Regions from separate parts of the Pseudomonas fjordensis genome, predicted to be linked through region 2. Evidence: riboswitches for the same ligand, from Rfam matches in the RefSeq annotation. Region 2 holds a riboswitch; the other holds the start of a gene.
The links. Region 2 has a riboswitch for fluoride ahead of ACWHXD_RS24375 (voltage-gated chloride channel family protein). Riboswitches for the same ligand answer to the same signal wherever they lie in the genome.
Positions count from the first base shown of each region.

Region 1: another riboswitch for fluoride. It lies ahead of ACWHXD_RS17130 (voltage-gated chloride channel family protein); the one in region 2 lies ahead of ACWHXD_RS24375 (voltage-gated chloride channel family protein).

Region 1 is NZ_OZ336860.1:3,847,200-3,851,413, forward strand. It holds partial or broken gene ACWHXD_RS17110 (Y-family DNA polymerase) at 1-865, opposite strand, end outside; partial or broken gene ACWHXD_RS17115 (sodium-independent anion transporter) at 1,063-1,232, opposite strand; fluoride riboswitch at 1,296-1,356, shown strand; gene crcB (fluoride efflux transporter CrcB) at 1,495-1,878, shown strand; gene ACWHXD_RS17125 (DUF190 domain-containing protein) at 1,889-2,212, shown strand; fluoride riboswitch at 2,309-2,381, shown strand; gene ACWHXD_RS17130 (voltage-gated chloride channel family protein) at 2,461-3,807, shown strand; gene ACWHXD_RS17135 (hypothetical protein) at 3,804-4,169, shown strand.
Region 2 is NZ_OZ336860.1:5,341,142-5,345,355, forward strand. It holds partial or broken gene tnpC (IS66 family transposase) at 1-822, opposite strand, end outside; gene tnpB (IS66 family insertion sequence element accessory protein TnpB) at 884-1,219, opposite strand; gene tnpA (IS66-like element accessory protein TnpA) at 1,216-1,548, opposite strand; gene ACWHXD_RS24370 (DUF190 domain-containing protein) at 1,742-2,065, shown strand; fluoride riboswitch at 2,161-2,233, shown strand; gene ACWHXD_RS24375 (voltage-gated chloride channel family protein) at 2,314-3,660, shown strand; gene ACWHXD_RS24380 (hypothetical protein) at 3,657-4,022, shown strand; gene ACWHXD_RS24385 (DUF190 domain-containing protein) at 4,106-4,214, shown strand, end outside.

The DNA of each region.
Region 1 (4,214 bases), 1.5 Mb from region 2:
TGAGCAGGCGCACGTCATCGGTGGGGTACGGCATATCGACCACCACGCCGTTGGCATACTTCGCCTCCTCGGGGTTGAACATGCCTGTGCGGATGCAGACGCGGACCTTTTTACAAAGTGAGTTTTGGGCGCGAAGCTTTTCTGAGGCGCGCATCATGTAGGTGGCCACCGCCTCCTTGATCGGCGGCAGATCGGTCAGCCGTTTGCCGAACATCCGGCTGCAGCATATTTCTTGCTTGGGCGGGTCGGGCTCGTCAAGTTCCAGACACGATGTGCCGGCCAGCTCCCGCGCCGTCTTTTCGATCACCACGCTGAATTTCTTACGGAGCGTCCGAGGATCTGCCCTGGCCAGGTCCATCGCTGACTTTATGCCCATGGCGTCGAGGTGGAGCTTCATTTTGCGGCCTACGCCCCACACTTCGCAGACGTCAGTATTACGCAGGACCCAATCGCGCTTGACCGGATCGGTGATGTTCACTACACCACCGGTTTGAGCTTGCAATCGCTTTGCCGTGTGGTTGGCCAGCTTGGCCAAGGTCTTGGTGCTCGCTATTCCAACTCCCACTGGAATGCCAGTGCAGCGCAGCACCCGCTCCCTGATTTGACGACCCAAAGCATCCAGCCCGGGAATACCCGATAGGTCAGCAAATGCCTCATCGATACTGTAAATTTCAACGGCAGGAACCATCGATTCGATCAGAGTCATCACTCGCTCGCTCATGTCGCCATAGAGCGCGTAGTTAGACGAGAAGGGAATGATGCCGTGTTGCTTCAGCTTGTGTTTGATTAGAAAATACGGCTCGCCCATCTTGATAAACGGCTTGGCGTCGTAGCTGCGGGCAATGACGCAGCCATCGTTTGATCTGAATGACACTAACAGTTAGCGGAAGATAACATATTGATTTATATTGAAAATACACCACTAACATTTTTTATGGTTTTGGCGATTCAGCGGGATCAAATAAGCCTTTTGATTCACACAGACGAAGGCAATTCGGCATAGATAGTTTGACGCTCGTGGCGTCCGTCCTGGAGGCGCACATCGAGAGTTATTCGTCGAAGTCAGGCCTCGATATCACGCATCAGAGTATCGATGACGTCAGGTTTGTCATGGACGCCGAACCGATCCACCAGCATGGAGGTCGCTTGGTTCATGCCAATGATGTCGACCGCGCACATACACGACGGAGTCTGAGCACCACCTTGTCGAGAGCCGCCACCGCCGCGATATCCCCGATGTATTCCTTGAATTCAAGTTTGGTATGCCTTGATACTTCTGAGGGGGCTGATATACGATGATTTCAGGAGATGGCATTCCTCCTTTAACCGCCTAGTGCTGATGATGCCTACGTGAACCCTGGACAGGGTGCGTAGGTGTATCCGCTCCCTGTCCCTGAGCTAGGACAGGATTATGATCCTACGACCCCAGTCGCCTCTCTTTTTTTGTGCTTACCTGTTACCTATTTGGCCTAGGTCTGACGAGGTGAGCCCACCATGCTGAAATCACTTTTGGTTATCGCCGTTGGCGCGTCACTCGGTGCCTGGTTGCGCTGGCTATTGGGTATGAAGCTAAACGCATTGTTCCCCACGATTCCCCCAGGCACTGTGATTGCAAACATGATCGGGGGCTACATCATCGGCTTAGCAATCGCGTTTTTGGCCGCATCCCCGACTCTGAGCCCTGAGTGGCGCCTGCTGATCATCACGGGTTTCTGTGGAGGGCTCACCACCTTTTCTACGTTTTCGGCAGAAACAGTTGCCCTGATCCAGGAAGGCAGATTGCTCTGGGCGTTCGGCTCAATTTCATTACACGTCGTGGGCTCGCTGACGATGACGGCTGCCGGGCTTCTGTCCTATCAAATTATCGGTACGCGCTGAGGAGATGAAAATGAAAGGTTTCCTGGTGATTTTCTTTACCCAACAGAACCGTCGTTATCAGGGCAAGATGCTCGGCGACTGGATCGTTGATTTGGCGAAAGAAATGGGACTACGTGGTGCGACCCTATCTACGGGTATCGAGGGTTTTGGGCATACCGGTCGGCTGCACTCCTCCCATTTTTTTGAACTGGCGGATCAGCCTACCGAGATTCGCATGGCTATCACCGAGGACGAATCTGAACGGTTGTTCGTACGATTGGAGCTTGAGGAAATCTCGGTGTTTTACATAAAGACTCCAATTGAAATGGGCTTCGTCGGCAAAAAAACCACCTAGTCCGGCATCCTTTTACCAAGCTAGGCTTCAAGAGATCTTCCTGTGCTTGTTGTTTCCGTAACATGATTTTACATTTTGAGCGGAGCTAGCTAAGATCGACGGATTGGAGATGGCATTCCTCCATTAACCAACCGCTGCGCCCGTAGCAGCTGATGATGCCTACAGAAACCTGATCAATCAGGTCTGTAGGCGTTCGCGCTCAGATTCCCTTTTTGGTCAGGCCCACTTACTTTTTTGTGGCTGGCCAAATGTCTAAATTTCGACGACCTGAACAACTCGACTTACTGCCCTATATAGCGAAATGGCTTGCGCTTGCTGGTCTTGTAGCTCTTTTGGCAGGCTCTGCTTCTGCGTTATTCCTCCTTTCTTTGGATCATGCCACCCAGTGGCGAGAAACCCATCCCTGGGTGATCTGGCTCCTGCCAGTGGCCGGCTTTGCTGTGGGACTTGCATATCACTTGATAGGCAAACCCGTTGATGCCGGAAACAACCTGATCATCGATGAGATCCATGATCCTAAGAAGATCGTGCCTTTGCGCATGGTACCGATGGTGCTGATCGGAACCGTGGTTTCCCACCTTTTTGGTGCATCTGTGGGACGTGAGGGGACGGCGGTGCAAATGGGCGGTGCCCTTGCCGATCAACTGACGCATGTCTTCCGTCTGCGCCGCGAAGACCGTCGGGTGATTCTCATGGCCGGTATTAGTGCTGGCTTTGCGTCCGTCTTCGGCACCCCTCTTGCCGGGGCTTTATTCGGACTTGAAGTATTGGCCATTGGACGTATGCGTTACGACGCGCTTTTCCCTTGCGTGGTTGCGGCAATCGTTGCTGACCAGGTGGGGCAAGCCTGGGGCGTGGTTCACACGCATTACGTCATTGGCGAAGTGGTTCCGGTGCAGCTGTGGAGTGTCATGGCTGTGGTGGTAGCTGGGATTGTCTTTGGCCTTACCGGCCTGCTATTCGCGACAGCGACCCACAAGCTCGGAGCCTTCGTTAAGCGGCTTATCACCTATTCACCATTAAGACCCTTTGCCGGCGGCCTGCTGATCGCAGTCGCAGTGTGGGCGCTCGGTAGTAACCATTACATCGACGTTGATAAGTACATCGGGCTAGGCATTCCGAGCATCGTCCAATCCTTTCAAATGCCAATGGCCCCTTGGGATTGGCTTGGAAAGATGGTGTTCACCGTTGTCTCCTTGGGCACTGGATTCAAAGGCGGTGAAGTGACACCGCTGTTTTACATCGGTGCCACCTTGGGGAATGCGCTGGCTCCCCTCTTGCACCTTCCCTTCGGCATGCTGGCTGGTATCGGCTTTGTCGCCGTCTTTGCCGGTGCAGCTAATACGCCACTGGCAACCATCGTTATGGCCATGGAGCTCTTCGGGCCCGAAATTGCTCCGCTTGCAGCCATTGCCTGTATCGCAAGTTACCTCGTATCCGGACACACCGGGATCTATCACGCCCAGCGCGTCGGCCACAGCAAGCATCACCGTCCTCTTCCGGAGGAAATCCGGCTCTCTGATTTCAAGCAATTTCATGCTCAAAGTGAATCCGCCAGCGAGCGGAAAGTGACTCTTGTGGGGGAAGAGAAATGATTGAACATCACCAAGATCGCCTGACAGCTTTGCAACTCTATTTTCCTGGCGCTAGCCGGGCTCGCGTGACCAGCTTCTGGCACCACCTAAGCGCACCTGCACTAGCCCAGCACCTCCTTAAAGTTGCTCAAAAAGCAAAAATTGAGCAGGTCATGCTCAAGACGATTTCTGCAGGTTATTTGCCAGGCCATCGCATCTCCCATCATCACCCGGAGCTTGGCGATATGCGTCATCCCCAGTGTCTGGAATTGCTAGATACAGAGGACAAGCTGCGCGCATTCCTGCGCGACCACGCTGACGAGTTACGCAAGGTGCGAGCAGTTCTTCTCTTATGTGAGTTACCGCTCACTAACGCGTCGTAATTCAGTTTGAAAACAGCTCGGAAATGAAGAAGTAAGGCCGACCGA
Region 2 (4,214 bases):
GGTAGCGTAGGACCACACATAGGAGCGGTGGGTTTTCTTTGTTCCCGGCATGAGCATCTGCACCGGTGTTTCATCTGCGTGGATGATTTGTTGCCCAAGCACTACTTCGCGCAGCGCATCGACCAGCGGCTGCAACTGAACTCCGGTCACGCCAACCCATTGAGCCAAGGTTGAACGTGGAATCGCCAAGCCCGCTCGACCTAAGATCGATTCCTGACGGTAAAGCGGCAGATGGTCAGCAAACTTGGCGATCATGACGTGTGCGAGCAGGCCCGAAGTCGGGATGCCCTTATCAATGACCTGCGGCGGAACCGGTGCCTGGATCAGCGTTTCGCAGTTATCGCAGACCCACTTGCCACGGACATGGCGTTCGACGGTGAACACGCCGGGCGTGTAGTCCAGCTTCTCGCTAACGTCCTCACCGATGCGCTTCAGGGCGCAGCCGCATGGGCGGTGAGTGTTGTCCGGTTCGTGATGGATCAACGTTCGCGGAAATTCTGCCGGCAATGCCGTGCGCTTGGGCCTTAGCTTTTCCTCGGTCGCCTCTGGTGCTATTTGCAACGCCTGAAGCTCGGCCTCAATCGCCGCGATATCAGTATCGATCAGGTCATCTAGCAGGCTGGCCTGTTCAGGATTCATCTGCTCGCTGCGCTTGGCAAACTTCAAACGCTTGAGCTGGGCGATCTCGTGGGTCTGTTTCTCAATGACTGTTTGATCACGGTTGATTTTCTTGCCCATAGTGTCGACTTGCGAGAGCAACTGCGCTGCGAGGACGCGCAGTTGATTGGGAGACAGTTGGTCGAGATTGGGCGAAGAAGTCATACGCCGGACTTTGCCAGAGCGGGCGTTTCGCGACGATAGACCGATAGGCTAATGGCTGCCGTTAAAGCAGTGTGATCGAGCCTCCAGAACCTGCGCGTTGCCATGGCAGCCCCAGCAACAACGTTTGAAGTTGCTCGGCATCCAGTTCCATCTCAGGACCATGGCGGATGCCAGGCCAGTGGAACTTGCCTTGGTTTAACCGGCGCGCCGCCAGCCATATTCCGAAGCCGTCATGCACCAGCACTTTCATGCGATTGGCGCGGCGGTTGGCGAACAGATAAGCGCAGTGCGGCTGCGCCGCACCGAACACCGCGATCACCTTGGCTAGCGCCGTTTCGGTGCCTGCGCGCATGGCCATCGGTTCGGTGGCGAGCCAGATGGAGTCGATGTGAATCATCGCAGAATATCTCGAAGAAAAGTCGCGCAGGCGGCAGCACTTTCAGTGGGCCAGTCCACTTTGATGATGGCGCGCGGGTGCTGTATTTCAACGCAGATATTCGATGATGCTGGATGGGAGTTCGCCCCCGCCAGCGGCATGGCTAACGGAATAAATGCAGGTGGGTGTGCCGGAATTTTCTGCGTTTGCAGCCGAATCCATTTGTGGACGAGGTTTGCGTTGAGGCTATGGCCGAGCGCGACGCTGGCAATCGAAGCGCCTGGTTGGGCGCACTCTTGAATGATCTGGGCTTTGAAGGATTTGGAATAGGAACGGCGTGTTGGCTGCATGAAATACCCGCTTGAAAGGCTAGAATTTGGGCAATTGCATGAACTTGACCAGCCATTTGCATTCGACTTGACCAGTCGTTTGCATCCGACTTGACCAGTGCGCATGATGCCAGTGTGAATCCTGCCCGGGTGGCAATGACGGCTGCCGGGCTTCTGTCCTATCAAATAATCAGCACGCGCTTAGGAGAGGAACATGAAAGGTTTTCTGGTCACTTTCTTTACTCAACAGAATCGTCGCTATCAGGGAAAGATGCTCGGCGACTGGATCGTTGATTTGGCGAAAGAAATGGGACTGCGGGGTGCGACTCTGTCCACAGGTATCGAAGGCTTTGGGCATACCGGCCGGCTGCATTCCTCGCATTTTTTTGAACTAGCGGATCAGCCTACCGAAATTCGTATGGCCATTACCGAGGACGAATCTGTGCAGTTATTCAAGCGATTGGAGCTTGAAGATATCTCGTTATTTTACATAAAAACCCCAGTTGAGATGGGCTTCGCCGGAACAGAAGTCACCTAGTCTGGCCTGCTTTCATAAGCGGTGACTCGAAGACGCCTACGCTTGCCTCGTGCTCCGAAACACGATTTTACATTTTGGACAGAGCTCGCTAAGATCGGCTCATTGGAGATGGCATTCCTCCATTAACCAACCGCTGTGCCCGTAGCAGCTGATGATGCCTACAGAAACCTGATCAACCAGGTCTGTAGGCGTTCGCGCCCAGAATCCCCTTTTTGGTCAGGCCCACTTACATTTTTGTGGCTGGCCAAATGTCTAAATTTCGACGACCTGAACAACTCGACTTACTGCCCTATATTGCGAAATGGCTTGCGCTTGCTGGTCTTGTAGCTCTTTTGGCAGGCTCTGCCTCTGCGTTATTCCTCCTTTCTTTGGATCATGCCACCCAGTGGCGAGAAGCCCATCCCTGGGTGCTCTGGCTCCTGCCAGTTGCTGGCTTTGCCGTGGGACTTGCGTATCACCTGATAGGCAAACCAGTTGATGCCGGAAACAACCTGATCATCGATGAGATCCACGATCCTAAAAAGACTATTCCCTTGCGCATGGTGCCGATGGTGCTAATCGGAACCGTGGTTTCCCACCTCTTCGGTGCATCTGTGGGACGTGAGGGAACGGCGGTGCAGATGGGCGGCGCTCTTGCGGATCAATTGACGCATGTCTTTCGGCTACGCCGCGAAGATCGCCGGGTGATTCTCATGGCCGGTATCAGTGCTGGCTTTGCGTCCGTCTTCGGCACCCCTCTTGCCGGGGCTTTGTTCGGACTTGAAGTGTTGGCCATCGGACGCATGCGTTACGACGCGCTTTTCCCTTGCGTGGTTGCGGCAATCGTTGCTGACCAGGTGGGGAAAGCCTGGGGAGTGGTTCATACGCATTACGTCATTGGCGAAGTGGTTCCCGTGCAGCTCTGGAGCGTCATGGCTGTGGTCGCCGCTGGGATTATCTTCGGCCTCACTGGCCTGCTATTCGCGACGACCACCCATAAGCTAGGGGCTTTCGTTAAACGACTTATCTCCTATTCGCCATTACGACCATTCGCCGGCGGCCTTCTGATCGCAGTGGCAGTGTGGGCGCTTGGTAGCAACCATTACACCGATGTCGATAAGTACATCGGACTGGGGATTCCGAGCATCGTCCAATCCTTTCAAATGCCAATGGCTCCTTGGGACTGGCTTGGAAAGATGTTGTTCACCGTTGTCTCCCTGGGGACTGGATTCAAGGGCGGCGAAGTCACTCCGCTGTTTTACATTGGAGCCACCTTGGGGAACGCGCTAGCGCCCCTCTTACATCTTCCCTTCGGCATGCTGGCTGGTATCGGTTTTGTCGCTGTCTTCGCTGGTGCAGCTAATACGCCACTGGCAACCATTGTCATGGCCATGGAGCTCTTCGGGCCTGAAATTGCTCCGCTTGCAGCCATTGCCTGTATCGCAAGTTACCTCGTATCCGGGCATACCGGGATCTATCACGCCCAGCGCGTCGGTCACAGCAAGCATCACCGTCCTCTGCCGAAGGAAATCCGGCTCTCCGATATCAAGCAATTTCATGCTCAAAGTGAATCCGCCAGCGAGCGCAAAGTGACTTTTATTGGGGAAGAGAAATGACCGAACATCGCCAAGATCGCCTGACAGCTTTGCAGCTCTATTTCCCTGGCGCTAGTCGGGCTCGAGTTACAAATTTCTGGCATCACCTGAGTGCGCCCGCACTTGCCCAACACCTTCTTAAAGTCGCGCAGAAAGCCAAGATTGATCAGGTCATGCTCAAACCGATTTCTGCGGGCTATTTGACGGGCCATCGCATTTCCCATCATCACCCGGAGCTTGGTGATATGCGTCATCCGCAGTGTCTGGAATTGCTGGATACAGAGGTCAAGCTGCGCACCTTCCTGCGCGACCACGCTGACGAGTTGCGCAAGGTGCGAGCAGTTCTTCTCTTATGCGAGTTACCGCTCAGTGAAGCCTTGTAATTCAGTTCGAAGAAACAGTTCGCAAATGAAGAGGCATAGCCGACTAACCGTTGGTCGCTCTCGCCACATTAGAGGATGTTGCCATGAATGGCTTTCAACTGACGTTTTTCACTGAACAGAGTACCAACTACCAGCATCTTCCACTCGGGGAGTGGCTGGTTGAGTTCGCCAAACGAGAGGGCATGTTGGGAG